3 regions of the Streptomyces sp. NPDC041122 genome follow, and region 1 is predicted to be linked to each of the others. Evidence: riboswitches for the same ligand, from Rfam matches in the RefSeq annotation. Region 1 holds a riboswitch; each other region holds the start of a gene.

Region 1 (9,707 bases):
CCCGACGCTGATGAAGATGGCCGCCAGGAAGGGCGTCAAGTTCGGGATGGTCCCCGCGCCCGGCCGCAACGGCAAGGCGCAGGCCACGATGGGCGTCGCCGACTGGATGATGGCGTTCAAGCAGAACGGCCACCGCAAGGAGGCCGGCAAGTTCCTCGACTACGTCTACAGCAAGAAGAACGTGCTCGACTTCTCGAACGAGTACGACATCCTGCCGGTGACGACCTCCGCGTCCCAGGCGATGGCCGCGGAGCGCGGCCACACCGCGCTCGGCAAGTTCCTCGACGAGCTCCCCACCTCGCAGCTCTACCCGGTCGGCAAGACCTCCTGGGCGCAGGTGTCGGCGGAGGTCAAGAAGAACATCGGCAAGAGCGTCGAGAAGGGCGGCAACCCCGCCTCCGTCCTCACCGGCATCCAGAACCGCGCCGCGGCCGAGGAGAACGCCGAGTAGGACTTGGCGTGGTGGCACGAACCGTCGGAGAGTGACGGCATGAACCATCAGGAACCGGAGCTCTCCGAACGGGACCGTGCCGTCCTCGCCCTGGAGCGGCGCCAGTGGCCGGGCCCCGGCGCGAAGGAACGCGCCATCCGTGAGGAGCTCGGCATGGTGCCGGTCCGCTACTACCAGGTCCTGAACGCCCTCCTAGACGACGCCCGCGCGCTCGCCCACGACCCGATTACGGTCAATCGACTGCGCCGGGTGCGGGAGTCACGGCGCGACGAGCGCTGACGCGGTTAAGGTCGGGCCCATGGGTGACCCTACGTACACGCAGCCCGCCGGCTCCGGACGTCCCGGCCTGCCCGAGCCCGTGACGCCCGCCGGGCGCGACGGCCTCGCCGCGCTCCTCGCCCGGCCCGAACGCGCCGTCGTGGCCCTGGACTTCGACGGCACGCTCGCCGCCATCGTGCCCGACCCCGAACAGGCCCGGGCCCACCCCGGCGCCGTGCCCGCGCTCGCCGCGCTCGCGCCCCGGCTGCGGTCGGTCGCCGTGGTCACCGGCCGCCCCGCGGGCGTCGCCGTCCGCTACGGCGGCTTCGCGGGCGCCGCCGGCCTCGAACACCTCGTCGTCCTCGGGCACTACGGCGCCGAGCGCTGGGACGCCGTCACCGGCACCGTGCACGCCGCCGAGCCGCACCCGGGTGTCGCGGCGGTCCGCGCCGAACTCCCCGGCTTCCTCGACGCGATCAACGCCTGGCGCGGCACCTGGATCGAGGAGAAGGGCCGCGCCGTCGCCGTCCACACCCGCCGCGCCTCCGACCCGCAGGCCGCCTTCGAGGCGCTCCGCGGACCGCTCGCGGAGCTGGCGAACCGGCACGGCCTCATCGTCGAACCCGGCCGCATGGTCCTGGAGCTGCGGCCGCCCGGCATGGACAAGGGCGTGGCGCTCGCCGAGTATCTGCGCGAGGTGGGCGCCGAGTCCGTCCTCTACGCGGGCGACGACCTCGGCGACCTGCCCGCCTTCGGCGCCGTGGAGAAGCTCCGCTCGGACGGGGTCGCGGGCCTGCTGGTGTGCAGCGGCAGCACCGAGGTCGCCGAGCTGGCCGGGCGGGCCGACCTGGTGGTGGACGGGCCGGCCGGAGTGGTGGAGTTGCTGACCGCGATCACGGGTCGGCTCGGCTGACCGCCGGCCGGCCCGACTGACCGCCGGCCGGCCCGACTGACCGCCGGCCGGCCCGACTGACCGCCGGCCGGCCCGACTGACCGCCGGCCGGCTCGACTGATCGCCGGTCAGCCGGACTGATCGGCGGTCAGCCGGACTGATCGGCGCCGATGCCGGGCGGGTCGGGGATCCGGTGCCCGAAGTAGTCGTACCGGGTGCCGTCGGCGGTCCCCGCGCCCGCGCCGCGCGCCGGTGAGCCCGGCCGCAGCCGCACGTCGTCCGGCCGCGCCGGGTGCGCCGCCACGAACAGCGGGTCGGCGTTCACGGCCTTCGGGTCGCGGGGCTGCGCGGTGTTCCGGTACAGGTTGTTCTCGTAGGTGCCGACGGTGTCCCTGATGGGGGACCCCGCTCCGGTGGCCGCGCCGACGAAGACGTTGTCCCGGAAGGTCACGCCGGTGGGGCCGTTGTTCGAGACCAGGGCGGTGTCCGCGCGGTCGGTGACGACGGTGTTCCGGTAGACCCGCGTGTCCGTGGTCGCCCCGCACACCACCGAGATCACCCCGTACGGGGAGGCCGTGTTGCGGTCGTTCACGCTGATGTTGTCGTGGACGCGGTTGCCGTCGCTGACCTTGCCCTCGCCGTTGCAGACGAGCAGGAAGCCGCCCTCGTTGTCGTGGCTGTAGTTGTACCGGTAGACGTTGCGGACGTTGCCGCCGTCGATGTCGTACGCCATGGAGTCCCGCGTCCCGTGCCCGCCGGTCACCTCGTTGTACTGGTACAGCGCGTCCTCGGACTCCCAGGCCCACACGCCCGCGTTGTAGCCGGCGGAGCGCGTGTTGAAGCCGTCGACGTAGTTGTGCTCGACGCGGGCCCCCGCCGTCTCGTGGACGACGATGCCGTCGCCGCCCACGTCGTACGCCTCGTTCCGCCGGACCAGCACGCCGGTGGAGAACCGGCCGGGCCCGTCCCACGTCGACATGGTGCCGATGCCGGTGCGGTCGACGTGGCGCACCGTGGAGTCCTGCACGCGCACCCCGTCGAAGCGGGTCGGCTTCGCGGTGCCCTGGACCGTGAAGAGGATGCCGCCGCTCGGGTCCGGGTCCTTGAAGTCGGCGCCGTTCACGTCGTGCACGTCGACGCCGTCGACGACGAAGTGGTGGGCGGTGCCGTAGTCGGTGAGCTGGACGTAGAGGCCCGCGCGGCGGTCGGTGGTGGTGGCGGGTCCGGTGTTGGAGAGGTCCAGGTCGCGGATCTCCCACTGCTCGGTGTCCACCAGGTGCAGCGCCGCGCGGGCGCCGCCGCCCTCGATGTGCGGCTTGGCGGCCCGCCGGTCGCCGTACGCGCCGATCCGCACGGGGGCGCCGGCCGCACCCGCACCTTTGGGGGCCAGCACCCCCGTGCAGCTTGTGCCCCGCCTCAGCAGGAGCCGGTCGCCGGGGCCGTAGGTGTGCGCGCTCGCCTCGGCCACGGTCCGCCAGGCCGCCCTCGCGGAGGTGCCGGACGCGGTGTCGTCGCCCTGGGCGCAGTCGACGTGGTAGACGGTGCCGGTCCGTGCGGCGGCAGCGGTGGGCGCGAGGCCCGTGCCCGCCACGGCGAGAGCGGCCAGGATCACGGTGCTCGTACGGCGCGGGGTCATGCGGTGGACCGTAGTGAGGCACCCGCCCCACGCCCATGGACAAACCGAAGCGGCCCTTGGACTGCCCGCGCCCTACGGCGTCAGCCGGTGAGGGCCCGCAGCTGGTCCAGGAACCACTGGGCGGGCGGCAGCGCGGTGGCCGCCGCCGTGAGCCGCTTGGTGCGCTCGGCGCGCTCCTCCGCGGGCATCGACAGGCCGGTGTGCAGCGCCTGCGCGGTGGCCGACACGTCGTACGGGTTCACGGTGAGCGCGTCGTCGCCGAGCTCCTCGTGGGCGCCCGCCTCCCGCGACAGGACCAGCGCGCAGCCCTCGTCGGAGACGACCGGCACCTCCTTCGCGACGAGGTTCATGCCGTCCCGGATCGGGTTCACCAGCGCCACGTCCGCCATCCGGTAGGCGGCGAGCGAGCGCGCGAAGTCGTCGTCGACGTGCAGCAGGACCGGGGTCCAGCCGGGCGTCCCGTACGCGGAGTTGATGGACTCGGCGACCCGGGCGACCTCCGCCGTGTACGAGCGGTAGACCGCCAGGTCCTGCCGGGAGGGGTAGGCGAAGGCGACGTGCACGACGCGTTCGCGCCACTCGGGGTGGGTGTCGAGGAGCTCGCGGTAGGCCAGCAGGCCGCGCACGATGTTCTTCGACAGCTCCGTCCGGTCCACCCGGACGATCAGCTTCCGGTCCTCCCCGTCCTGCGCGCCCGTCTGCTCGCGCAGCGTCCGCATCCGCTCCTCGACGTCGTCCCGCCGCGAGCGCTCCCGCAGGAAGTCCGCGTCGGCACCGAGCCCGTGCACCCCGATCCGGGTGCCCGAGGTCCCGCCGACGAGCCGGACGCAGCAGTCCGTGAAGGCGTCCGCCCACCGCCCGGTGAGGAACCCCAGCCGGTCGGCGCCCAGCATCCCGCGCAGCACCTGCTCGGCCACGTCGTCCGGCAGTATCCGGAAGTAGTCGGCGGGCGCCCACGGGGTGTGCGAGAAGTGGCCGATCCGCACGTCCTCCCGCAGCTCGCGGAGCATGCCCGGCACCAGCGTCAGGTGGTAGTCCTGCACCAGGACCGCGGCGCCCGGCGCCGCCTCGGCCGCCAGCGCCTCGGCGAACGCCCGGTTGTACCTCTCGTACGCCGCCCACTGCGCCCGGAACTCCGGCCCGAAGGCCGGCTCCAGCGGGGTCTGGTAGAGCATGTGGTGGACGAACCACAGCACCGAGTTGGCGATGCCGTTGTACGCGTCCGCGTGGACGTCCGCGTCGATGTCCAGCATCCGCACGCCCGGCTCGCCGACGCCCCGCCGCACCGCCTCGCGGTCGCCGTCGCCGAGCGCCGCGCACACCCACAGCGCGTCCGCGTCGTCACCGATGGCGCTGAGTCCGGAGACCAGACCGCCGCCACCGCGTTTCGCGGTCAGCTCCCCGTCCTCACCCACGGTGTACGAGACGGGGCCGCGGTTGGACGCGACGAGTACCTGCGCTGCTGCTGACGAAGCGGACTCGGAGACCATGTGGCAAAACGTAGCCCGTCCCGGGCCCGGGCAAACGTACGACCGGACTCCGCGTGCGGCCCGGCCGGATGTGACCCCCGCGCCGGCCCCCGCCGCCCCCCTACGCCACGCGGCGGCGCGCGTACTCGGCGACGCCCGCCATCGGAGGCCGCTCCTCCGTGTCGACCGGATACGTGCGCGGCACGAACCCGTCCGCGCCCCGCTCGAACTGCGTCAGCTCCGGACGCACGAGATGGCCGCGCGCCAGCCGCAGCTGCGCCGTCCGGTAGATCGCCGCCGCCATCCGCCCGAGCGCCTGCCCGTCCTGGTGCCGGTGCCTGCGCACCCCCACGTCCACCTGCGCCAGCGCGTCCAGACCCACCGTGTGCAGCGCGTCGACGAGCAGCCCCAGCTCCACGCCGTATCCGACGGGGAACGGCAGCCGCTCCAGGAGCGACCTGCGCGCCGCGTACTCGCCGCCCAGCGGCTGGACGAACCCCGCGAGCAGCGGCCAGTGCATGTTCAGAAGCGGGCGCGCCATCAGCTCCGTCACCCGGCCGCCCTGCCCCGCGGCCGACCCCAGCGGACGGTCGTACATCGCCTTCACGAACGCCACGTCCGGGTCGGTGAGCAGCGGCCCCACGATCCCCGACACGAAGTCCGCGGAGAACTCCCGCAGATCCGCGTCGACGAACGCCACGACGTCCCCGCCCGTCACCAGGAGCGAGCGCCACAGCACCTCGCCCTTGCCGGGCACCGGCGCGAGGCGCGGCAGGATGTCGTCCCGGTGCACAACCCTGGCCCCGGCCGCCGCGGCGACCTCCGCCGTACGGTCCGAGGAGCCGGAGTCGATCACCACGAGCTCGTCGACCAGCGGCAGCCGCTCCATGAGTTCCCGGCGGATCTCGGCGACGATCTGGCCGACCGTGCCCTCCTCGTCGAGCGCGGGCAGCACGACGCTCACCGTGGTGCCCGACGCCCGCTTGGCGGCGGTCAGCAGCTCCGGCGGGCGGTCGGCGACGGAGAAGGAACGCCTGCTCAGCCAGTGCTCGACCTCTTCCAGCACGGTCGCGGTCCTCCCATATGTGATCCATCTCGCGGTTCGGACGACTATCTCAAGGGTCCGGGGCTTCGGTTACAGTCTTGAACAACGCCGGTGACCATCGCATGTCGGGGTCATCGCCGCCTGAGATCAACAATCGAATACCGCTCATCCAGAGGGGCAGAGGGATACGGCCCGTTGAAGCCCCGGCAACCCTCCAGCCGGTCTCGTACGCGATCAAGTGATCAGCGCCGCGAGGCTCCCGGCTAGGGAAGGTGCCAAATCCGTCTCGCGGCGAGATGCGTCGCGAGGAAGATGAGGAGAAAGGGCCTCGCCTCCATGGCTGTGCAGACTGTCGCCACCGAGAACACCACCACCACCTCCGTAGACCTCGGCCCCGCATCGGGACTCTCCTGCCGGGAGTGCGGCACCACCTTCCCGCTCGGCCCGATCTTCGCCTGCGCCGAGTGTTTCGGCCCCCTCGAAGTCGCGTACGACCTGCCCCTCGGCGACCCGGAAGCCCTCCGCAAGCGGATCGAGGCGGGCCCCGCCAACATCTGGCGGTACGCCCCGCTGCTGCCCGTCCCCGCCGACGTGGCCGACAAGCCGAACCTGAACCCCGGCTGGACCAAGCTCGTCAAGGCCGACAACCTCGCCGCCGAGATCGGTGTCCAACAGGGCAAGTTGTTCGTCAAGGACGACTCCGGCAACCCCACGCACTCCTTCAAGGACCGTGTCGTCGCGCAGGCCCTCGAAGCGGCCCGCGCCTTCGGCTTCACCACCCTCTCCTGCTCCTCCACCGGCAACCTCGCGGGCGCCGTCGGCGCCGCCGCCGCCCGCGCCGGCTTCCGCTCCTGCGTGTTCATCCCGCACGACCTGGAGCAGGGCAAGGTCGTCATGGCCGCGGTGTACGGCGGCGAGCTCGTCGGCATCGAGGGCAACTACGACGACGTGAACCGCTTCTGCTCCGAGCTCATCGGCGACCCGCTGGGCGAGGGCTGGGGCTTCGTCAACGTCAACCTGCGGCCGTACTACGGCGAGGGCTCCAAGACCCTCGCGTACGAGATCTGCGAGCAGCTGGGATGGGTCCTTCCCGACCAGCTGGTCATCCCGATCGCCTCCGGCTCGCAGCTCACGAAGATCGACAAGGGTCTGAAGGAGCTCATCGCGCTGGGCCTCGTCGAGGACAAGCCTTACAAGATCTTCGGCGCGCAGGCGGAAGGCTGTTCCCCGGTGTCGGCGGCCTTCAAGGCCGGCCAGGACGTGGTCCGCCCGCAGAAGCCGAACACCATCGCCAAGTCGCTGGCCATCGGCAACCCGGCCGACGGGCCGTACGTGCTCGACATCGCGCGGCGTACGGGGGGTGCGGTGGAGGACGTCGACGATGAGCAGGTCGTCGAGGCGATCGAGCTGCTCGCTCGGAGTGAGGGGATCTTCGCGGAGACCGCGGGCGGGGTGACGGTGGGCGTCACGAAGAAGCTCGTCGAGGCGGGGCTCATCGATCCCTCACTCACCACGGTGGTGTTGAACACCGGTGACGGGCTCAAGACGCTCGACGCTGTTGCCGAGAGGTCTCAGGCGACCGCCACGATCAAGCCGAGCCTTGAGGCGTTTCGCTCCGCGGGTCTGGCCGGCTGACCTTCTCCTTTCCCTGCGGGCCGGATGTGGCTGGCCGCGCAGTTCCCCGCGCCCCTGACGGGGCCCGTATCCCCTGAGGTGAAACCCATGAGCGTCAACGTCCGGATCCCCACCATTCTCCGCACCTACACCGGCGGCAAGGCCGAGGTCGCCGCCGAGGGGGCGAACCTGGGTGAGGTCATCGCCGACCTGGAGAAGAACCACACCGGCATCGCCGCCCGCGTCCTGGACGACCAGGGCAAGCTGCGCCGGTTCGTGAACGTGTACGTCAACGACGACGACGTCCGGTTCGAGCAGGGCCTGGAGACCGCCACTCCCGACGGTGCGGGCGTCTCGATCATTCCGGCCGTCGCCGGCGGCTGATCGCTTTCCGCAAGAACCCTGCAGAAGTCGAATTGCCCTCTCCGGTGAGAAACGGAGGGGGCAATTCTGCATGGTTGAGCGCGGTACAGTTGGGAAGTGTGCTTCGCCGTTTGTGCCGAGCGCATATACGAAGTCGACCCGGAGTCGACAAGAAGCAGCCAATGCGCGCCGCCCATTTGAGCCCCATGTGGCTTTTGCCCGGCCCGACTTGCCCTGAATTCCGGCAAATTCTCCGCATATTACCGATCGCGCGTGCCCAGAATTCTCGTCCGATTGACCTGTTGCAGACGGCAGTTGGACAGATACATTCAGCGGCGGTCGACGCGTTCCGGCGCACACCCCCAATCAGTGGGGGGTGAGGTCTGACCCGGGTCCGCGAAGTGCGGTCCTGTGCAAGGGCCAGTAATAGGGGAGTTAGGCATGGCTCAGGGCACCGTCAAGTGGTTCAACGCGGAGAAGGGGTACGGCTTCATCGCGGTCGACGGTGGTGCGGATGTTTTCGTCCACTACAGCGCGATCCAGATGGACGGGTACCGCACCCTTGAAGAAGGTCAGCGAGTCGAATTCGAGATCTCGCAGGGCCAGAAGGGTCCGCAGGCGGACATGGTCAAGCTCGCCGTCTAGCTCGGCGCGATCGACCACCGAAGCAAGCATCGCGAGGGGCTCGTATCCCGTCAGGGGTACGGGCCCCTCGTGTGCGCGGGGTCCGCGCGCCGGGCGCCCGGACCTGTCCGAGATCCTCGAGAGGCGCTTGCACTCGCAGGGGTCGAGTGCTAATCATTGGGCTTAGCACTCTCCGAGTGAGAGTGACAGAACTTGGATCGGGTCGGTGAGGCCCGCAGGCCGGGTGGGGCAAGGAACCACAAGGGCTGCAGGCCGTCCGTCGCGGGCACCAGCACGGTCCGTTTGCTTTTCCACCCCGTCCGGGAGGACCACTTCACATGGCCAAGATCATCGCGTTCGACGAGGAGGCACGGCGCGGCCTCGAGCGCGGCATGAACCAGCTCGCCGACGCCGTCAAGGTGACCCTGGGCCCCAAGGGTCGCAACGTCGTCCTCGAGAAGAAGTGGGGCGCCCCCACGATCACCAACGATGGTGTCTCCATCGCCAAGGAGATCGAGCTCGAGGACCCGTACGAGAAGATCGGCGCCGAGCTGGTCAAGGAGGTCGCGAAGAAGACGGACGACGTCGCCGGTGACGGCACGACGACCGCGACCGTCCTGGCCCAGGCCCTGGTGCGCGAGGGTCTGCGCAACGTGGCCGCCGGTGCCAACCCGATGGCCCTCAAGCGCGGCATCGAGAAGGCCGTCGAGGCCGTCTCCGGCGCCCTGCTCGAGCAGGCCAAGGACGTGGAGACCAAGGAGCAGATCGCTTCGACCGCCTCCATCTCCGCCGCCGACACCCAGATCGGCGAGCTCATCGCCGAGGCGATGGACAAGGTCGGCAAGGAAGGCGTCATCACCGTCGAGGAGTCGCAGACCTTCGGTCTGGAGCTCGAGCTCACCGAGGGCATGCGCTTCGACAAGGGCTACATCTCGGCGTACTTCGCCACCGACATGGAGCGTATGGAGGCGTCGCTCGACGACCCGTACATCCTGATCGTCAACTCGAAGATCTCGAACGTGAAGGACCTCCTTCCGCTCCTCGAGAAGGTCATGCAGTCCGGCAAGCCGCTGCTGATCATCGCCGAGGACGTCGAGGGCGAGGCCCTGTCGACCCTGGTCGTCAACAAGATCCGTGGCACCTTCAAGTCCGTCGCCGTCAAGGCCCCGGGCTTCGGTGACCGCCGCAAGGCCATGCTCGGCGACATCGCCATCCTCACCGGTGGCACCGTCATCTCCGAGGAGGTCGGCCTCAAGCTGGAGAACGCCGGTCTCGACCTGCTCGGCCGCGCCCGCAAGGTCGTCATCACCAAGGACGAGACGACCATCGTCGACGGCTCCGGTGACAGCGACCAG
Region 2 (9,707 bases), on a different contig from region 1:
CGTATGACACCTCCGGCGCATTAGTTGTAGCCTCGCAATGGTTGTGACAACACAAATAAATGAGGCGCACCCGCGCGCACCCACCCGAGGAGTTCCGCCATGCCGGAGGACGCCGCACGCCCGCGGCCCTGGCTCGTGCTCGCCATCTGCTGCATGAGCATGCTGATCGTCAGCCTCGACAACACCATCCTGAACATCGCCCTGCCCTCCATCCAGCGTGACCTGCACACCTCGGTCTCCGGGCTGCAGTGGACCGTCGACGCCTACACGCTGGTCCTCGCCGCCCTGCTGATGCTCTCGGGCTCGACCGCCGACCGGGTGGGGCGCCGCCGCACGCTCCGGGCCGGTCTCGCGATCTTCACCGCCGCCTCCCTGCTCTGCGGTCTCGCCCCCGGCCTCGGCTGGCTCGTCGCCGCACGCATCCTCCAGGCCGTCGGCGGTTCGATGCTCAACCCCGTCGCCATGTCGATCATCAGCAACACCTTCACCGACCCCCGCCAACGGGCCCGTGCCATCGGCGTTTGGAGCGGAGTCGTCGGCATCAGCATGGCCGCCGGGCCGATCATCGGCGGAGCGCTCGTGGAGTCGGCCGGCTGGCGCTCCATCTTCTGGATCAACGTGCCGATCGGCCTGGCCGCGCTCTTCCTCACCCGCAGGTACGTGCCGGAATCACGCGCGGCCCGCCCCCGCCGGGTCGACCCCGTCGGCCAGGCACTCGTCATGGCCCTGCTGCTCAGCCTCACGTACGCCATCATCGAGTCGCCGAGCCGCGGCTGGAACTCGCCCGTCGTCGCCGGCAGCGCGGCCGCGGCGCTCTGCGCGCTCCTCGGCCTGCTGCGGTACGAACCCAGGCGCACTGACCCCCTCATCGACCTGCGGTTCTTCCGCTCCGCCCCGTTCGCGGGCGCCACCGTCATCGCGGTCGCCACCTTCGCCGGACTCGGCGGATTCCTCTTCGTCAGCTCCCTGTACCTGCAGAACGTGCGCCATCTCGACCCGCTGCACGCCGGCCTCTTCCTGCTGCCGATGGCCCTCATGGCGCTGCTCACCGCGCCGGTCTCCGGCCGCATGGTGGCCTCCCGCGGGCCCCGCACCCCGCTGCTGCTCGCCGGGACCGCGCTGTGCGCGAGCGCCGTACTGCAGGCGCTCACCTACTCCACGCACCTGCCGACGGCGGTGCTCGTCGTCGCCTACCTGCTCTTCGGCACCGGATTCGGCCTGGTCAACGCGCCCATCACCAACACGGCCGTCTCGGGGATGCCCCGCTCGCAGGCCGGCCTCGCCGCCGCCGTGGCCTCCACCAGCCGTCAGGTCGGCCAGTCCCTCGGCGTCGCCGTCATCGGCGCCCTGATGGCCGGCGGGGTGCACGCGGGCGCCGCGGGCTTCACCGACGCGGCCCGCACGGCCTGGTGGATCATCGCGGGCTGCGGCGCCGCCGTGCTGGTCACGGGTACGCTCACCTCCGGCCGCTGGGCCCGGGAAACGGCCCGGCGCACCGCGCGGACGCTCGCCGCCGAGGAGGCGGAGGGGACGAAGGAGACAGTGAAGGCCTGATGGAGCGCGCACACGACACCGAGCCGCCGGCGGCGGACGACGCGGCCCTCAGGACGGCGACCCGGGTCTGGCAGGGAATGAGCACCCTGGTCCTCGACCGGCACAACCGCCGCAAGGCGGTGGCCGAGAGCCTCGGCATGAGCTTCAGCCGCATCAGGGCGCTGCGCCGCCTCACCGGCGACCCGATCACGCTGCGGGACCTGACCGAGCGGCTGGGCAGCGACCCGCCCTACACCACCGTCATCGTCGACGACCTGGTCCGCCGCGGCCTCGCCGAACGCCTCACCAACCCCGACGACCGCCGGTCCAAGCTGGTCCGCCTCACCGAGGACGGCCGGGCCGCGGCCGCCCGCGCCACCGCGATCCTCACCACACCGCCCGACGCCCTGCTGGAGCTGCCGGAAGCGGACATCGAGGCGCTCGACCGCGTTCTGGCGCGACTGTTGAAAGCATAGCCGCGCGGCGCGGCCGCCCTACGACCGGAGCCCGGTCCCGAACGGATCGGCCGGGTATTAGCGTGGACGGGACAGATCGACCGACAGGATCCGAGGTGCCCGGCCCATGCCAAGCCGCAGCGAGAGCCGTACCGAGCTCATCGAGTCACTCATGGAGCGGTTCCCGCACGTGCCGCGGGAAGCCGTCATCAAGGAGGATCTGCTGCGCGGCGGCATCGCCTTCGACGAGTCGGCGCTGAGCGACAACGAAGGCGGCGAGGTCAAGCCGAAGTCGTACTTCATCTTCTCCTTCGACCACGGCACGCTCCCCGAACTGGGCGCCGCCGCGCTGCGCCGCCCGCCGGAGGAGATCGTCCTCACCGGCGGCCCCTACGAGCTGCGCCGCACCGTGGTCTCGGTCCGTGTGAACCCGTCCTCGCCCTACCGCGTGGCCGCCGACGACCACGGCGTGCTCGGCCTCTACCTGGACGGCGCCCGGATCTCCGACGTCGGCCTGCCGCCGATGCCGGACTACTACCGGCACACGCTGGAGAACGGCAAGTCGGTGATGGAGGTGGCACCCACCATCCAGTGGGGCTACCTCATCTACCTGACGGTCTTCCGGGTCTGCCAGTACTTCGGCGCCAAGGAGGAGTGCCAGTACTGCGACATCAACCACAACTGGCGCCAGCAGAAGGCGGCGGGCCGCCCCTACACGGGCGTGAAGCCGATGGACGAGGTCCTCGAGGCCCTCGCCATCATCGACAAGTACGACACGAACAAGTCGTCCACCGCGTACACGCTCACCGGCGGCGCCATCACCACGCGTCTCCAGGGCAAGGACGAGGCCGACTTCTACGGCCAGTACGCGAAGGCCATCGAGGAGCGCTTCCCGGGCCGCTGGATCGGCAAGGTCGTCGCCCAGGCGCTGCCCAAGGCGGACGTGCAGCGCTTCCACGACTACGGCGTGCGGATCTACCACCCCAACTACGAGGTGTGGGACCCCTACCTCTTCGAGCGGTACTGCCCCGGCAAGGAGCGCTACGTCGGCCGTGACGAGTGGCACCGCCGCATCCTGGACTCCGCCGAAGTGTTCGGGCCGCGCAACGTCATCCCCAACTTCGTCGCGGGCGTGGAGATGGCGGAGCCGTTCGGCTTCAAGACGGTCGACGAGGCCATCGACTCCACCGTCGAGGGCCTGCAGTACTTCATGTCGCGCGGCATCACGCCCCGCTTCACCACGTGGTGCCCGGAGCCCACGACACCGCTCGGCAAGGCCAACCCGCAGGGCGCCCCGCTGGAGTACCACGTGCGGCTCCTGGAGGCCTACCGCGCCACGATGGAGGCCAACGGCCTGTCGTCGCCCCCCGGTTACGGCCCCGCGGGCCCCGGCAACGCGGTCTTCTCGGTCAGCTCGTTCATGGACAGCCTGCCCGCCGAGGCGGCCGCCCCGGAGGACGCGGTCGTTCCGGCCGAAGCGCCGTAGGCCCCGCCCGGAGGCCTGCCCGAGGGCGCGAGAAACCCCGGGCAGGCCTCCGGGACACCGTGTTACGGTCGGTGCGGGTCACGAGTTCCAGCGTCAAGCCCCGGCTCGCTGGACGGCACCCCGCTCCGTCGCGGGTGCCCCGGGTGACGACCCGCCCCGTGCGACGTGCACGGGGAACGGCGGATCACCGGGGTCGGCGACACCCGGGGTCCACGACTCCGGAGGCGCACCATGACGCACCAGCACGCCACCCCCACCCCCACTCCTGCGGTCGAAGACGTCGAGCAGGTCGAGAAAGAGGTCGACCAGGTCGAGCGGGTCGACGTACTGCTCTCCTCGTACGACGTACGCGACGACGGTCTGATCCCGCTCCACCTCCTCGGCCCGACCCTGGGCGCCCCCGCCGCGCTGCGCACCCTTGAGCCGGAACGGCTGCGGGCGCAGCTGCGCGCCCACCACGGCGTCGTCCAGTGGGAGCCCGGCCGCGGGCTGCTGCGGCTGCGGCACGGCACCGGCCGCGCCACCCTGATCCCGCTGGCGCCGGACCTGCCCACCGGCCGGCAGGACCTGCCCGCCGGTCAAGATCACCGCTCCGTAGGATGACGGCGTGATCCGGACGCGGGCGACCCCCGCGTCCGGGCGGCGCGACAGTCAGCCACCCAGAGCCGGAGGTCCCCCGTGCAGCACCAGCCCGTCACCGTCGTCACCGGCGGCAGCCGAGGCATCGGCGCGGCCGTCAGCGCCCGTCTCGCCGAGGACGGCCACGACATCGTCATCGGCTACCACTCCGACGAGGTGGCCGCCGAAGAGGCCGCCGACGCGGTCCGCGCGGCCGGCCGCCGCTGCGTCACCGTCCGGGTCGACACCGCCGACGAGGCCGATGTCGACCGCCTCTTCGACACCGCCGCCGCCGAACTCGGCCCGGTCACCGGCCTGGTGAACAACGCCGGCGTGAGCGGCCCCGTCGGGCCTCTCGCGCAGGCCGACACCGAGGGCATGCGCCGGGCGCTCGAAGTGAACGTCCTCGGCTATCTGCTCTGCGCGCGGCGCGCGGTGCGGGACCTGACGGCGAACGGCGGCGGCGCGATCGTGAACATCTCGTCCGCCGCGGCCACCCTCGGAGCCCCCGGCGAGTACGTCCACTACGCGGCGGCCAAGGGCGCCGTCGACACGATGACGGTCGGCCTGTCCAAAGAGGTCGCCGGCGACGGCATCCGCGTCAACGCCGTTGCCCCCGGCGTGATCTGGACCGAGTTCCACGCCGACCCCGAGCGCCCCGCGAAGCTCGCGGCGGGCATCCCCCTGGGACGCTCGGGGCAGCCGTCGGAGATCGCGGCGGCCGTCTCCTGGCTGCTCTCGGACGACGCGTCGTACGCGACCGGCACGGTCGTACGGGTGGCCGGCGGCCGCTGACGCCGGCCGCACGGCGGCTCGTACGCTGGGCGCATGATCAGTGGAACGGGCACGCTCGCGACCGACGTCCTCATCCGCCCCGTCACGCTCGAGGACGCCGAGGCGCTCGCGCGTGCCTACCGGCGCAACCGCGCGCACCTCGACCCGTGGGACCCGGCCCGACCCGCCTCCTTCTACACCGCGCAGGGCCAGGCGGAGCGGACCCGGGCACAGTTGGCGGAGGGCCGTGCGGGCCGGTCCGCGCACTGGGTGCTGGAGAGCGGCGACGAGATCGTCGGTCACGCCGCCCTGTCGAACATCGTGTACGGCCTGCTGCGCAGCGGGAACCTCGGCTACTGGATCGACGCGGAGCAGGTGGGCCGCGGCCTGGCCACCGCCGCCGCGCGGCACGTGTGCGAGGCCGCCGACACCCAACTCGGCCTGCACCGTGTCGAGGCGGGCACCCAGCCGCACAACACCGCGTCCCGGCGCGTGCTCACGAAGTGCGGCTTCGAGGAGTACGGGGTCGCGCCGCGCCTGCTGTTCATCAAGGGCGCCTGGCGCGACCACCGGCTCTTCCAGAAGATCCTCAACGACCGCCCCGCGTGAGGCGGTTCGGCACCGCGACTCAGACGATGTTCTCCGCGACCTCGGCCTGCTCGCGGTCCGAACCGTACGCCTGCGGCGTGCTGTAGGAGCGGCGCGCCACGAACCACCACACGGTGGCCAGGAGCAGCACCACGGCGAGCGCGATCGACGCGTAGTTCATCGAGTCGACGGTCACCGGCGAGGCCTGCGGCAGGCAGAACAGCACCGTCACGAACAGCACCCAGAGCACCGCGATCCAGCCGACCGGCTTGCTCCAGCGGCCGAGGTTCCACGGGCCCGGCTGGAATCGGTCGCCCGCGCGCAGCCGCAGATAGATCGGGATGGCGTACGCGGGGGTGATGCCGATGACGTTGATGGCGGTCACCGCCGTGTACGCGGTCGTCGAGTACAGCGAGGGCAGCGCGATGACCGCGGCGAGCCCCACCGACAGCCATACCGCGGGGACCGGCACCTGGGTACGGGAGCTGACCTTGCGCCAGATCGCGGAGCCGGGCAGCGCGTTGTCGCGGCTGAACGCGAACACCATGCGGCTGGCAGCGGCGGTCTCGGCGTTGCCGCAGAACAGCTGCGCCACGATCACGATGAGCAGCAGCGCCGTCGCGCCGGACTCGCCGATCGCGTCGATCATGATCTGCGCGGGCGGCACGCCGGTCGCGCTCTCCTGGGCGCCCACGTAGTCCTGGATGGCGAAGGTCAGTCCGGCGAGCAGGATGAAACCGGCGATCCACGACGCCCAGATGGCGCGCACGATGCCGCGCGCCGCGGTCACCGAGGCGTTGGAGGTCTCCTCCGACAGGTGCGCGGACGCGTCGTAGCCGCAGAACGTGTACTGGGCGAGGAGCAGGCCGATGGCCGTCACGTAGAGCGGGTTGTCCCAGCCGGTGCCGTTCACGAACTCGCCGAACACGAAGGACGGCGACTGGTGGTGGTCGGGCACGATCGCGAGGACGCCGACGATCACGGTGACGCCGGCCACGTGCCACCACACGCTGATCGAGTTGAGCAGGCTGACCAGACGCACGTTGAACAGGTTCAGGACGGCGTGCAGGAGCAGGATGCACAGAAAGATCAGGAAGGTCTTCTCGGGGGTCGGCGTGAAGCCGAACTTCAGGTTGAGGAACGCGCCGGTGAACAGCGCGGCGCCGTAGTCGATGCCCGCTATCGCGCCGAGCAGCCCGAGCAGGTTGAGCCACCCCGTGTACCAGCCCCACCGGCGTCCGCCGAGCCGGTCGGCCATGTAGTACAGGGCGCCCGACGTCGGGTACGCGCTGGTGACCTCGGCGAGCGCCATGCCGACGCAGAGCACGAACAGGCCGACGCCCGCCCAGCCCCAGAGCATCACGGCGGGGCCGCCGGTGTTCATGCCGAAGCCGTACAGCGTCATGCAGCCGGAGAGGATGGAGATGACCGAGAAGCTGATGGCGAAGTTGCCGAAGCCGCCCATGCGGCGGGCCAGGACGGGCTGGTAGCCGAGTTCTCTCAGGCGTTGTTCCTCGTCCTGGCGTGGCGCTGGGACGGTGCTCGACGACCAGGTGGTGCGGGACACGGTGGGACCTCCGGGGGAGCGGCGGGGGGCGCGGGGAGCAGGGGCGGACGGGTGGGCTAGCCGGGGCCGCGGGACGCGCTGAAGCAGCGGGCGCGGGCCTGGACGAAGACCTCGGCGGCGGCGTCGGCGTCGCCGGGGGAGTGGGTGCGGTACGCCCACGGGACTGTGGTGAAGAACGGGTCGAGGGCCTGGAAGACCCGTGAGGCGTCGTGGAACTGGTGCGCGCCCCACAAGGCGTGGGCGAGGTAGTTCAGGTCGAGCAGCGAGGTCGCGGAGGGCGTCGTGTGGTCGAACCACAGCTGCAGGGCGAGCAGCGCGGAGCGCGTGGCGTCCTCGGATATCCAGTGCAGGTCGAGGGCCTGCTCCTGCCCGGACTCCCGGCGGTACCGCTCGACGCGCACGTAGAGCGGCAACAGGTGCAGTGCGGAGCCGGCGGGCGCGGCGGCCGACGCCCACTGCACGAAGTTGTACGCCTCGGTGAGTGGGCCTCCGGCGCGGCGCCCGTACACGAACTGCAGCATCCGGTGGTACGCCTCGCGGTTGCCCGGATCCCGCTTGTCGGCCTCGGCGAGCAGCTGCCAGGGGCCTGGGAAGAGCATCGGCTCGGGCGGCGCCGCCCGGTGCTCGTCCCATCGCTGGCCCACGTCGAGCTGGGCCAGGGCGAGCAGACAGATCCACGGCACTGGGTCCTCGGGCGACAGGGCCGACGCGTCGCCGCACGCGGCGACGGCCTCGCGCCACAGGTCGTTGGTCTTGTGGTGCCCCGTGCGGTGGGCGCGCAGGGCGCGCTCCACCAGGACGCGGGCGTGCAGCACGGCGGCCGACGCGCTGTGCGGCTCCTCGGCACGCCAGGCCCGCACCACGTCGGAACCGGCGACGGCGGCGCCGAGGACCTGTGTGCGTTGTGTCCACAACCCCCAGTCGGGTGTCTCGGTCAGCAGGTTGCGCGTGGAGACCCAGCGACCGGTCCTGAGGTCCTGGAGCACCGCGCGCAGCGCTTCGTCGTGGCCTGCCGGGTGGTACACCGGGCGGCCTAACGCCATGGGCATGAGTCCTCTGTTGGGGGAAGAGGGCGGAGGTTGAACGGTTGAACGATGTGGGTGTTACGGGAGTTGAGGATGTGACATGGCCGACAGTGTAGATCCGGCCCTTCCGGTGCCAAGGCCATTCGTGGATCTTTTGTGACCTTGATTTGTCAACACGGCACGCCGATCGGTCATTTGGTGTGCAGAACGTGTCATTCAGGTCCCTTGACGCCTTCCGTGCCGCTGTAGCACGCTGCCGCGGTGATCACCTATGAGCGGACTTCGGCGCAGCGGCCCGTGCTCGCCGTCGACCAGGGCACGTCCGGCACCAAGGCCCTCGTCGTCTGCCCGGAACGCGGCGTGATCGGTGCGGGCACGGCCGTGGTGCGGCCCCGCTTCCTCCCCGGCGGCCTGGTCGAGGCCGACCCCGCCGAGCTCTACGGCTCCGTCGTCGAGGCGGGCCGCGCGGCGCTGGCGGACGCGGGCGAGCCGGTCGCCGCGGTCGGCCTCGCCAACCAGGGCGAGACGGTCCTCGCCTGGGACCCCGCGACCGGTGAACCGCTCACCGACGCTCTCGTCTGGCAGGACCGCCGCGCCGCCTCGGTCTGCGCCGGACTCGCCGAGCACGCCGAGGAGTTGCACGAGCTCACCGGACTGCCGCTGGACCCGTACTTCGCGGCGCCCAAGATGGCGTGGATACGCCGCCACCTCACCCGGCGCGGCGTGGTCACGACCAGCGACGCCTGGCTCGTCCACCGGCTCACCGGCACCTACGTCACCGACGCCGCGACGGCCGGCCGCACCCAGCTCCTCGACCTCGACACGGTCCAGTGGTCACCGCGCGCACTGGAACTCTACGGACTCGGCGACGAGCGTCTGCCCGAGGTCGTCGACGCCGCCGGACCCGTCGGGACGACCACCGCCTTCGGCCCCGAACTCCCCGTCACCGGACTCCTCGTGGACCAGCAGGCCGCCCTGCTCGCGCAGGACGTGACCACGCCGGGCAGCGCCAAGTGCACGTACGGAACGGGGGCGTTCCTGCTCGCGCAGACCGGATCGCGGCCGCGGCGCGGCGCATCGGGGCTCGTCTCGTGCGTCGCCTGGCGGCTCGCGGGGCGCAGCAGCTACTGCCTCGACGGGCAGGTGTACACGGTCGCGTCCGCCGTCCGCTGGCTCACCGACCTCGGTGTGATCGCGGGGGCCGAGGACATCGACCCCGTCGGCTCCGCCGTACCGGACGCCGGCGGCGTCACCTTCGTACCGGCCCTCGCCGGACTCGCCGCGCCGTGGTGGCGCGGCGACGTGCGCGGGTCGCTGACCGGGCTCGGCCTCGACACCACCGCGGGCCACCTGGTGCGTGCCCTGTGCGAGGGCATCGGCGCGCAGGTCGCCGCGCTCGCCGACGCGGTGGCCGCCGACCTGGGGGAGCCCCTGACGAGCCTGCGCGTCGACGGCGGCCTGACGCGCTCGGCGCTGCTCATGCAGACCCAGGCCGATCTGCTCCAGCTGCCCGTCGAGGTATCGGCGTTGCCCGACGTCACCGCGCTCGGCGCGGCCGCCGTCGCCCGGATCGGCCTCGACCCCTCCCTCGCCGTCGCCGACGCGGTCCCGGCGTGGCGGCCTGCCGCCGTCTACGAACCACGGATCGACGCGGACCGGGC
Region 3 (9,707 bases), on a different contig from region 1:
TTGTACTTGTCGGTGGCCCGCTCCGCGTCTTCGTAGAGCTTGTCGACCTTGGACTTGACCTCGTCCTTGCTCGGCTTCGGTGCGGCCTGGGCGGCACCCTGCGAGGTGAGGGCCACGGCAGCGGCGGCGGTCGCGGTGAGCACGGTCACGCGGGTGCGGCTCGGCTGCTTGGGTCGACGGTGGGACGCCACGCGGGCGGCTCCTTCTTCCTCCGGCCGCCTACCGGGACGCGGCGGGCGGGTACCACCGCCGCCACCCCGGATGGGTGATCAACCGAGCGGGGGTTCGAGGCGAGACCTTAGTGACCTTCTTGTGATCAGTTCAAATCCCATCAGTAAAAAACCGGTCGCGAAGCGCATTCTTTACCGATAACGCACAGCCAGTAATGATCTTCTGACGCTACGTCGCCCGCCGCATCGCTCAATTCGGGCATACGGCCCAGGAGTTACGGGACGTCACTTAGCTCCGCGAAAGCCGCTTCAGCAGCACGGCCGAAGCCACCGGCCGCGCCCCCGCCTTGGCGATCCCGTCGGCCACCTCGCGGTCGGTCGAGACGACGACCACGGGACGGCCCGGCGGCTCCGCGCGCACCAGCTGACGGATCAACTCGTCGGCGGTGACACCGGGCTTGGAGAACAGCACCCGCACCCCGCGCGGCGGCGCGAGCAGCACCGGCGCGGCCAGCTCCGCGCCGTCGAAGACACAGGTGACCTCGGCGCCGGACTGCAGGGCGAGCTGCGAGAGCGAGCCGAGCAGCCGCAGCCGCTGCTTCTCCAGCGGCATCGTCGGATAGCCGGTCTTGGTGACGTTGTAGCCGTCGACCACCAGATGGGCCTGCGGCAGGGCGAGCAGCTGATCCAGAATGGCCGGATCGCTCTCCGAGAGCGCGCGGGCGGCGATGTCCTTGGGCGACATCCGGCCCGGCTCGACGGCGTCCACGGTCTCGGCGGGCCGCACCGAGACGGGCGGCAGCGCCAGCTCGCGCCGCAGCCCCTGCGCGGCGTCCAGGACCGTGTCGAGCAGCAGCCGCAGCCGCATGTCCTCGACGCTGCGGCCCTCGCGGGCGGCGCGCCGACTGGCCTCCAGGGCGGCCTCCGTCTCGCCGAGCCGCGCCTTGAGCCGCCGGCTCTCGCTCTCGGCGGCGGACAGCTGGGTCTGGCCCTCGGCGCGCACCGCCTCGATCTCCGCGGCGGCCTTGCGCAGCGCGGCCTCGCCGCGCTTGACGTCGCTGAGCGCGCCGCGCAGCTTGCGGTGCGTCGACTCGGCCTCCTTGCGCACCGTCTCCAGCTCGACGCGCAGCCGCTCGGTCTCCGCCTTGGTCTGGCCGCGGGCCGCGGCGAGCTCCTCGCGCAGCCGGTCCAGCTCGGCCCGGGTCTCGTCGTCGACGCGCTCGGCGTCGGCCCGCTGGGCCTCCTCGCCCGCGGCGGTGACCAGCTTCACCCAGCCGGCGGGGCGCAGCACATAGGCCGCGGCCGCCACGTCCAGCGGATCGGCGGCCGGTGGCGGCGAGCCCGCGTCCAGGGCGGCGGCGAGCTCGGGCTGCGCCTCCCTGAGGCGTTCGCCGATGCGCTGGCGGAAGAGCGTGTCGTGCTCCAGCGCGGCCGCCATGGCGTTGGCCGCGAACTTCGCGCGCCGGGTCGGCGTGAACCGGGCGTACTGCCGCAGCTGGGCGGGCAGTTCCGCCAGGGTCAGCCCGCCGAAGCCGTCCGAGACGATCTGCACGACCCGCCGCCGGACCCCGTCGGGCAGCGGACGGTCGAGCACCTCAGCGGTGCCGTCGTCCGGCTCCCCGCCTGAGCTCTCCACCATCCGTCACCCCACTAGCTGTGCGGGCCCCGCTCCCTCAGGAGTCGGTGCCCGGCCTGTCCACGAGTTCGACCTGATCCACGGCGTTGCACCAGCGGCAGCGCACGGACTCGATGGTCTCACTGACCACCTCGCGTTCCTCGACGTTCGACTCTCCGGCCAGGTCGAGATGGACATACTCGACGACCTTCGAGCTGCGGGTCACATCGAAACGCGTGAGATTGCCGCAGAGCGTGCAACGCCACCGGGTGGTGGCGGTCGGCAGGGGAACCGTCATCGTGGCTGTTCGCTTTCTTCGGTGACTTGTCCGGCGACGTCTTCGGCGACCGAGGGGTCTACGCAGGTTTCCTCGTGCGTATTGCCCGTAACCCTAAGGCCTGTAAGGGGCGCGATGCGGCGGCCCGCGGAGCGGCATGGCGGCCTGGGCAGGTAGCGCCCGTTACGTCATGCTTCGTCCATGATCCGAACATGGAGTGCGAAGGCGGGCCGGCTGCTCGGGGGGCGGACCGCCCCGGTGACGTACGGACTGATCGCCCTCTGCTGCGTGGTCTTCCTGATCTCCCCGGTCTCCGGGTTCAACCCCTCCTACGGCCGGGGCGACGAGCTGATCGGCGCCCAGCAGGCCTACTTCGAGCAGTGGGGGGTGGTACCCGTCGAACTGTTCAGCGGTGCCCCGCGCGCCGCGCTCGGCCCGTTCACCGCTCTCTTCGTGCACGGAAGCTGGCTTCATCTGCTCGGGAACATGCTCTTCCTGTACGTGTTCGGCGTCATGGTCGAGGAACGCATGGGCCACCTCCTGTACGCGTGCTTCTACCTCTGCTGCGGTTATCTCGCCCTGCTCGCCTACGCCGCCGCGCACGCGGGCTCCGACCAGACGCTCGTGGGAGCCTCCGGCGCGATCTCCGCCGTCCTCGGTGCCTGCCTGTATCTCTTCCCCAGGGCGCGCGTCACCAGCCTCTTCCCGTTCCTCTTCTTTCTGCCGCTGCGCTTCCCGGCGTGGGTGGTCCTGCCGTTCTGGGTGACGCTGCAGTGGTTGGCCGCCGGGCAGGACGGCAAGGGGACGGGGGTCGCCTATCTGGCGCACCTGGTGGGCTTCTCGCTGGGCTTCGTCTGCGCGTGGGGGTGGCGGATGCGGACGACTAGAGTGAGAGCCACCGCACCGGCCACCGAGGGAGACTGCAAGCCGTGATCACCGCGATCGTGCTCATCAAGACCAGCGTGGACCGGATCCCGGAGATCGCCGAGTCGATCGCCGCCCTCGACTCCGTGAGCGAGGTCTTCTCCGTCACCGGCACCTACGACCTCATCGCGATGGTGCGGGTGCCGCGCCACGACGACCTCGCGGACGTCATCCCGGGCCGGATCAGCAAGATCCCCGGCGTCGAGGGGACCGACACGCACGTGGCGTTCCGCACGTACTCGCAGCACGACCTGGAGGCCGCGTTCGCGATCGGCCTCGACTCCTAGGCGCCGTCCGCGCCCGTCCGGTCAGGCCGCCGCGCCGGTGTCCGGCACGCAACGGCCGTCCTCGGTGCGGTAGTTCCACCGCGCGCCGTCCGCCACCAGCTCCTTGACCGCGCGCACGAAACGCTCGACGTGCTCGTCGGGCGTGCCCGCGCCGAAGCTGACACGGATGGCGTTCAGCGACTTCTCGCCGGGGGCGGCCTCGGGCGCGCCGCACTCGCCGGGCTCGCCGGGCTCGCTGCCGAGCAGGGTGCGCACCAGCGGGTGGGCGCAGAACAGGCCGTCCCGCACGCCGATCCCGTACTCGGCGGAGAGCGCGGCGGCGAAGTGCGAGCTGTTCCAGCCGTCCACCACGAAGGAGATGACGCCCACGCGCGGCGCGTCGTCACCGAAGAGGGAGAGGATCCGCACCTGCGGCACCTCGGCGAGACCCTCGCGCACCTTCGCGATCAGGTACTGCTCACGGGCGACCAGCTCCTCGAAGCCCGCCTCGGTGAGCGCCTTGCAGGCGGCGGCGATCGAGTAGACGCCGATGACGTTGGGCGAGCCGGCCTCGTGCCGGGCCGCGCTGTCGTGCCACTCCACGTCCACGCCGCCGCCCGCTTCCTGGGAACGCCGCGTCACCTTCCGCGAGGCGCCGCCGCCCGCGAGGTAGGGCTCGGCGGCGCGCAGCCAGTCGGAGCGGCCCGCGAGGACGCCCGAGCCGAACGGCGCGTACAGCTTGTGGCCGGAGAAGGCGACCCAGTCGACGTCCAACTCGTCGACGGAGACCGGGTGGTGGGGCGCGAGCTGCGCGGCGTCGAGGACGATCCGGGCGCCGTGCGCGTGCGCGGCGGCGGCCAGCTCGCGCACCGGCCACAGCTCCCCGGTGACGTTGGAGGCGCCGGTCACGCAGACCAGGGCGGGGCCGTAGGGGTCGCGGTCGGCGAGGGCGCGCTCCAGGGTGTGGACGGCCTCGTCGGGGGTGCGCGGGGCGTTGAGGTAGGTGACGCGGGCGTCGCGCCACGGCAGCAGCGAGGCGTGGTGCTCGGTCTCGAAGACGAAGACCTCGCAGCCGGCGGGCAGGGCGGCGGCCAGCAGGTTCAGCGAGTCGGTGGTGGAGCGGGTGAAGACGACCTGGTCGCCCTCGCGGCAGCCGAGGAAGTCGGCGACGGTCCTGCGGGAGTTCTCGAAGAGGTCGGTCGACAGCTGCGAGAGGTAGCCGGCGCCGCGGTGCACGCTGCCGTAGTACGGCGCGTACGCGGCCACGTCGTCCCAGACCCGCTGCAGGGCCGGCGCGCTCGCCGCGTAGTCGAGCGCGGCGTAGGTCACCTCGCCGCCGGTGACCAGCGGAACGGTGACGTCCCGGCCGAGCACGGCCAGCGGGGCACAGACGGGGGCGTCGACGGCAACGGCGGAAACAGACATGGCGAACTCCCGTGAGAGACAGGCGAATTCACCGCGCCGGAGCGAAGTCGACGGCGCGGGAGAAGGGTGAAAAAGGGTGTGCGGAGGCGGGGCGTGGAAGCCCTGTCACATTCGCTTGCTCACGAGACTGCTCCCTTGAGGACCAGGACCCCAGGGTTGCGAGGGGTCCGCGCTTGCCATACGCCTTGCTGCGTACGACCTGGTCTTCACCCGGGGCACCCCGCCACGGACGGAGGGTTGCCGGACAGCGGGCCGGGGCCGTAGTCGCTGTCACTCATGACCTGTGCAGCATCCTGCCATACGATCTTCGGCGCGCAAGGCGCAGTCCAGGATCCGGACTGCGCCGTGCGTCACACAGGGGGCGGTTCAGCGGTTGCTGGCCGACACCCAGCGCTCCAGGGCCCGCTTGGCGGCGCCGGAGTCGATCGCCTGCGCCGCCCGGGCCATCTGGGCGCGGATCTGCTCCACCAGCGGCTCGTCGGTCGGTGTGAGGGCCACGAGCGCCGCCGCGGAGTTCAGCAGCACCGCGTCCCGCACCGGCCCGCTCTCGCCGTCCAGGAGGCGCCGCGCCACCTCGGCGTTGTACGAGGCGTCGGCGCCCCGCAGCGCCTCGACGGGCACCAGGTCGATCCCGACGTCCCGCGGGTCGAAGGGCTCCTCGCGCACGGCGCCGTCCCGCACGGTCCAGACCCGGGACGTCGACGTCGTCGTCAGCTCGTCGAGGCCGTCGTCGCCGCGGAAGACGAGGGAGGAGTGCCCGCGCTCGGCGAAGACCCCGGCGACGACGGGCGCCATCCGCGGATCGGCGACCCCGACCGCCTGGGCCCGTACCTTCGCCGGGTTGGTGAGCGGGCCGAGCAGGTTGAAGACCGTCCTGATCCCCAGCTGGCTGCGGGCGGCGCCGGCGTACCGCAGCGCGGGGTGGAACTTCACGGCGAAGCAGAACGTGATGCCGGCCTCTTCGGCGACCTCGACGACCCGCCGGGGCGTGAGGTCCAGGTTGACGCCGAGCTTCTCCAGGACGTCGGAGGCGCCGGACGCGCTGGAGGCGGCGCGGTTGCCGTGCTTGACGACCTTGGCGCCCGCTCCCGCGACGACGATCGCGGACATGGTGGAGATGTTGACGGTCTTGGCGCCGTCGCCGCCGGTGCCCACGATGTCGACGCTCGGACCCGGCACCTCGACGACGTTGGCGTGCGCGTACATGGCGCGCACCAGGCCGGAGATCTCCGCGACGGTCTCGCCCTTGGCGCGCAGCGCCACCACGAAGCCCGCGATCTGCGCGTCGGTGGCCTCTCCGCGCATGATGCGGTCCATCGCCCACGCGGTGTCGTCGGCGCTCTGGTCCCGTCCGTCGAGCAGACCGTTCAGCACGTCGGGCCAGGAGCGGGCCGCCGCGGTGTCGCCTCCTGCGGGGGTCACAGCGTTCATGGCTGCTCCTGGTCTCTGTCCGGTGGGGTGGGAAACGCCCCGGAATACCGGGGTGGCTCCACCCTATCCAGCCCCGGGACGGCGAAGAGCCCCGTCCATGCACTGGACGGGGCTCCTGCCGTGGCGACCGTGGAAGGTCGGAGCGCGTGAAGCGTCAGGTGATCAGTGGTGACCGTGGCCGCTCGTGATCTCCTTGTACTCCTCGGCGGTGGGCTTGGGGATCTGGTTGTTCTCCCCGTAGTAGCCCTTGGAGAGCTTCGCCCGGAGCTTCTGCGAACCGGACAGCTTGCGCTCGACGCCGTTCTCGTCGACCGACGGGCCGATCTCGACCGGCTTGTACTGCTCGTGCGCGGTGAGCGTGTGCAGCTGGTCCTGGCTGAGCGGCTCGTGGATCTCGATGAACTCACCGTGCGGCAGCCGCTTGATGATGCCCGACTCGCGGCCGTGCAGCACCTTGTCCTTGTCGCGCCGCTGCAGACCCAGGCAGATCCGCTTGGTGACGATGAAGGCGACGACCGGTCCGACGAAGAAGGCGATCCGGACGAACCAGGTGATCGCGTTCAGCGACAGGTGGAAGTGGGTGGCCCACAGGTCGTTGCCACCACCGACGAGCATGACCATGTACGCGGTGAGCCAGGCGACACCGAAGGCCGTACGGGTCGGGGCGTTGCGCGGGCGGTCCAGGATGTGGTGCTCGCGCTTGTCGCCGGTGACCCAGGACTCGATGAACGGGTAGACCGCAATGGCCACGAGGACCAGCGGGAAGACCACGACCAGCGGGATGAACACACCGAGGACCAGCGTGTGGCCCCAGAGGTTGATCTCCCAGCCCGGCATCACACGGATCAGACCCTCGGCGAAGCCCATGTACCAGTCGGGCTGGGCGCCGGTGGACACCTGGTCCGGGCGGTACGGGCCGATGGCCCAGATCGGGTTGATCGAGGCGATCGCCGCGATGACCGCGATGACACCGAAGACCAGGAAGAAGAAGCCTCCGGCCTTGGCCATGTAGACCGGCAGCAGCGGCATGCCGACGACGTTCTTGTTGTTCTTGCCGGCGCCCGCGTACTGCGTGTGCTTGTGGTAGAAGACCAGGATCAGGTGCGCCACCACGAGACCGAGCATGATGCCCGGCAGCAGCAGGATGTGCACCGAGTAGAACCGGGCCACGAAGTCGCCGCCGGGGAACTCCCCGCCGAACAGGAACATCGAGAGGTACGTGCCGACGATCGGCACTCCGAGGATGGCGCCCTGCATGAAGCGGACACCGGTACCGGAGAGCAGGTCGTCCGGGAGCGAGTAACCGGTGAAGCCGGTGAACATGCCGAGGACGAACAGCAGGAAGCCGAACAGCCAGTTGACCTCACGCGGCTTGCGGAACGCACCCGTGAAGAAGACGCGCATCATGTGCACGAACATGCCGGCGAGGAAGATCAGCGCCGCCCAGTGGTGGATCTGCCGGATCAGCAGACCACCGCGCACATCGAAGGAGATGTGCATGGTCGAGTTGAACGCCTCCGACATCAGCTGTCCCTGCATCGGGATGTAGCTGCCGGAGTACTCCACCTCGTTCATCGACGGGTGGAAGAACAGCGTCAGGTACACACCCGTGAGGATGATGATGAGGAAGCTGTACAGGCAGATCTCGCCGAGCATGAAGGACCAGTGGTCCGGAAAGATCTTGCGCATGTTGGCCTTGGCGAGGGAGTAGATCCCCAGCCGGCCGTCCGCCCAGTCCGCGACCCGCTCACCCGCGGGCGCCTTCTGGCGGTTGTCGTTCGAAGAAGTGGTGGTGCTCATCCGCGCTCCCAGAAGGCCGGACCGACGGGCTCTTCGAAGTCGCCGAGCGCCTCGAGATAGCCCTTTTCGTTCACGCCGATGCGCAGCTGCGGCAGGGCGTGACCAGCCGGGCCGAAGATCACTCGGGCACCGTCGGAGAGATCGAAGGTGGACTGGTGGCACGGGCAGAGGACGTGGTGCGTCTGCTGCTCGTACAGGGAGATCGGGCAGCCCACGTGGGTGCAGATCTTGGAGTAGGCCACGATGCCCTCGTGCGACCACTCCAGCTCGCGCTTGTCCTTGATGTTCTCCGGCTGGATCCGGACGATCATCAGGGCGGCCTTGGCGATCTGCGTCTGGAAGTCGTGGTCGTGCTCCGACATCCCCTCGGGCATCGCGAAGGTCAGCGAACCGACCTGGACGTCCGCGGGACGCAGCGGCTCGTGCGTGTTCATGTTGACGAGCATCTTGCCCCGGCCCCACTTGGTGTGGCGGAGCTTGTCCTCGGGCAGCGGACCGAGGTCACGCAGGAGGACGACGCCGGAGAGCGGGACCAGGGCCAGCGCGCCGAACATCGTGTTGCGGATGAGCTTGCGCCGGCCGAAGCCGGACTCCGCCGCACCCTGCTTGAAGTCGGCCATGACCTTGGCGCGGACCTCGGGCTCGGCGGCGATCTCGTGCCGCTCGTCGGCCATCTCCACGTCGGACATCAGGGTGCGGGCCCAGTGGACCGCGCCCGCGCCGATGCAGAACAGGGCCACGCCGAGGGTCAGGCCCAGGGCGAAGTTCAGGCCGCTGATGTGACCGATCGGGAAGACGTAGATGCTCTTGTCGGCCGGGATCGCCACGTACGAGGCGATGAAGCCCACGGTGGCGATCATCGACAGCGTGAACAGGAACGCCACGGCACGCTCGGACCGCTTGGCGGCCCGCTCGTCGATGTCCTGGACGCGGTGCTCGTGGGGCGGCAGCCCCGGGTCGGCGAACGGGTTCTCTTCCGTCTCGGCCACCGAGCCGTGCCCGGTCTCCTGCTTGCTGGGCAGGTTCTTCTCTGGAATCTCTTGGCTACTCATGACTTCTTGGCCTTTGCGGTCCGAGCGGCGACCCACACGGCGACCGCGATCAGCGAGCCGAGACCGAAGATCCAGCCGAAGAGGCCTTCACTGACCGGACCCAGACCACCCAGCTTGAGACCGCCAGGGCTCTCGGTCTTCTCACCGTTGACCGCGTCGAGGTACGCGATGATGTCCTTCTTGTTCTTCTCCGGCATCGTGGTGTCGGGGAAGGACGGCATGTTCTGCGGGCCGGTCTGCATGGCCTCGTAGATGTGCTTCGGGGCGACGCCCTCCAGCGAAGGCGCGAACTTGCCGTGCGTCAACGCACCACCTTCACCGGTGAAGTTGTGGCACTGGGCGCAGTTGGTGCGGAACAGCTCGCCACCCTTGGCGATGTCCGCCCCGTCCGGGCTGTACTGCTTCTCGGTCGGGACCGAGGGACCGGCACCCAGCGACGAGATGTACGCCGCCAGCTGGTCGATCTGGGCCTGGTTGTAGATGACCTTCTTCTTGGGCGCCTGGGCACCCGGCTGCTGGAGCGGCATGCGCCCGGTGCCGACCTGGAAGTCGACAGCGGCGGCGCCCACGCCGACCAGGCTCGGACCGTCGGAGGAGCCCTGACCGCCGGTTCCGTGGCAGCTGGAGCAGCCCACGGCGTAGAGCTTCTTGCCCTCGTCGATGGCGAGGGACTGGGCGGTGTCATCGGCCTGCGCCTTGTCCGCCGGCGCGAACGCGGCGTACAGCCCCCCGGTGGCCGCCAGCGCG

What was found. A riboswitch is a leader RNA that binds a small molecule or an ion and turns the genes downstream of it on or off. The one in region 1 is predicted to bind S-adenosylmethionine.
Region 2: another riboswitch for S-adenosylmethionine. It lies ahead of ACZ6B8_RS35090 (hypothetical protein); the one in region 1 lies ahead of thrC (threonine synthase).
Region 3: another riboswitch for S-adenosylmethionine. It lies ahead of ACZ6B8_RS29075 (aminotransferase class V-fold PLP-dependent enzyme); the one in region 1 lies ahead of thrC (threonine synthase).

Annotation. Positions count from the first base shown of each region.
Region 1 covers NZ_JBVIYQ010000013.1:143,745-153,451, forward strand. Annotated here, with positions in the region: gene ACZ6B8_RS36745 (ABC transporter substrate-binding protein) at 1-451, shown strand, start outside; gene ACZ6B8_RS36750 (DUF3263 domain-containing protein) at 491-730, shown strand; gene otsB (trehalose-phosphatase) at 750-1,622, shown strand; gene ACZ6B8_RS36760 (right-handed parallel beta-helix repeat-containing protein) at 1,750-3,237, opposite strand; gene ACZ6B8_RS36765 (alpha,alpha-trehalose-phosphate synthase (UDP-forming)) at 3,318-4,727, opposite strand; gene ACZ6B8_RS36770 (glucosyl-3-phosphoglycerate synthase) at 4,828-5,772, opposite strand; SAM riboswitch class I at 5,914-6,070, shown strand; gene thrC (threonine synthase) at 6,088-7,386, shown strand; gene ACZ6B8_RS36780 (MoaD/ThiS family protein) at 7,474-7,749, shown strand; gene ACZ6B8_RS36785 (cold-shock protein) at 8,170-8,373, shown strand; gene groL (chaperonin GroEL) at 8,691-9,707, shown strand, end outside.
Region 2 covers NZ_JBVIYQ010000012.1:103,011-112,717, reverse strand. Annotated here, with positions in the region: gene ACZ6B8_RS35105 (MFS transporter) at 100-1,554, shown strand; gene ACZ6B8_RS35100 (MarR family winged helix-turn-helix transcriptional regulator) at 1,554-2,009, shown strand; gene ACZ6B8_RS35095 (radical SAM protein) at 2,116-3,474, shown strand; SAM riboswitch class IV at 3,551-3,660, shown strand; gene ACZ6B8_RS35090 (hypothetical protein) at 3,706-4,077, shown strand; gene ACZ6B8_RS35085 (SDR family oxidoreductase) at 4,153-4,887, shown strand; gene ACZ6B8_RS35080 (GNAT family N-acetyltransferase) at 4,921-5,475, shown strand; gene ACZ6B8_RS35075 (amino acid permease) at 5,495-7,021, opposite strand; gene ACZ6B8_RS35070 (hypothetical protein) at 7,078-8,070, opposite strand; gene ACZ6B8_RS35065 (FGGY family carbohydrate kinase) at 8,308-9,707, shown strand, end outside.
Region 3 covers NZ_JBVIYQ010000009.1:10,901-20,607, reverse strand. Annotated here, with positions in the region: gene ACZ6B8_RS29100 (C40 family peptidase) at 1-191, opposite strand, end outside; gene ACZ6B8_RS29095 (NYN domain-containing protein) at 460-1,809, opposite strand; gene ACZ6B8_RS29090 (hypothetical protein) at 1,844-2,083, opposite strand; gene ACZ6B8_RS29085 (rhomboid family intramembrane serine protease) at 2,264-2,995, shown strand; gene ACZ6B8_RS29080 (Lrp/AsnC family transcriptional regulator) at 2,992-3,273, shown strand; gene ACZ6B8_RS29075 (aminotransferase class V-fold PLP-dependent enzyme) at 3,295-4,677, opposite strand; SAM riboswitch class IV at 4,842-4,959, opposite strand; gene trpD (anthranilate phosphoribosyltransferase) at 5,044-6,108, opposite strand; gene qcrB (cytochrome bc1 complex cytochrome b subunit) at 6,271-7,908, opposite strand; gene qcrA (cytochrome bc1 complex Rieske iron-sulfur subunit) at 7,905-8,960, opposite strand; gene qcrC (cytochrome bc1 complex diheme cytochrome c subunit) at 8,957-9,707, opposite strand, start outside.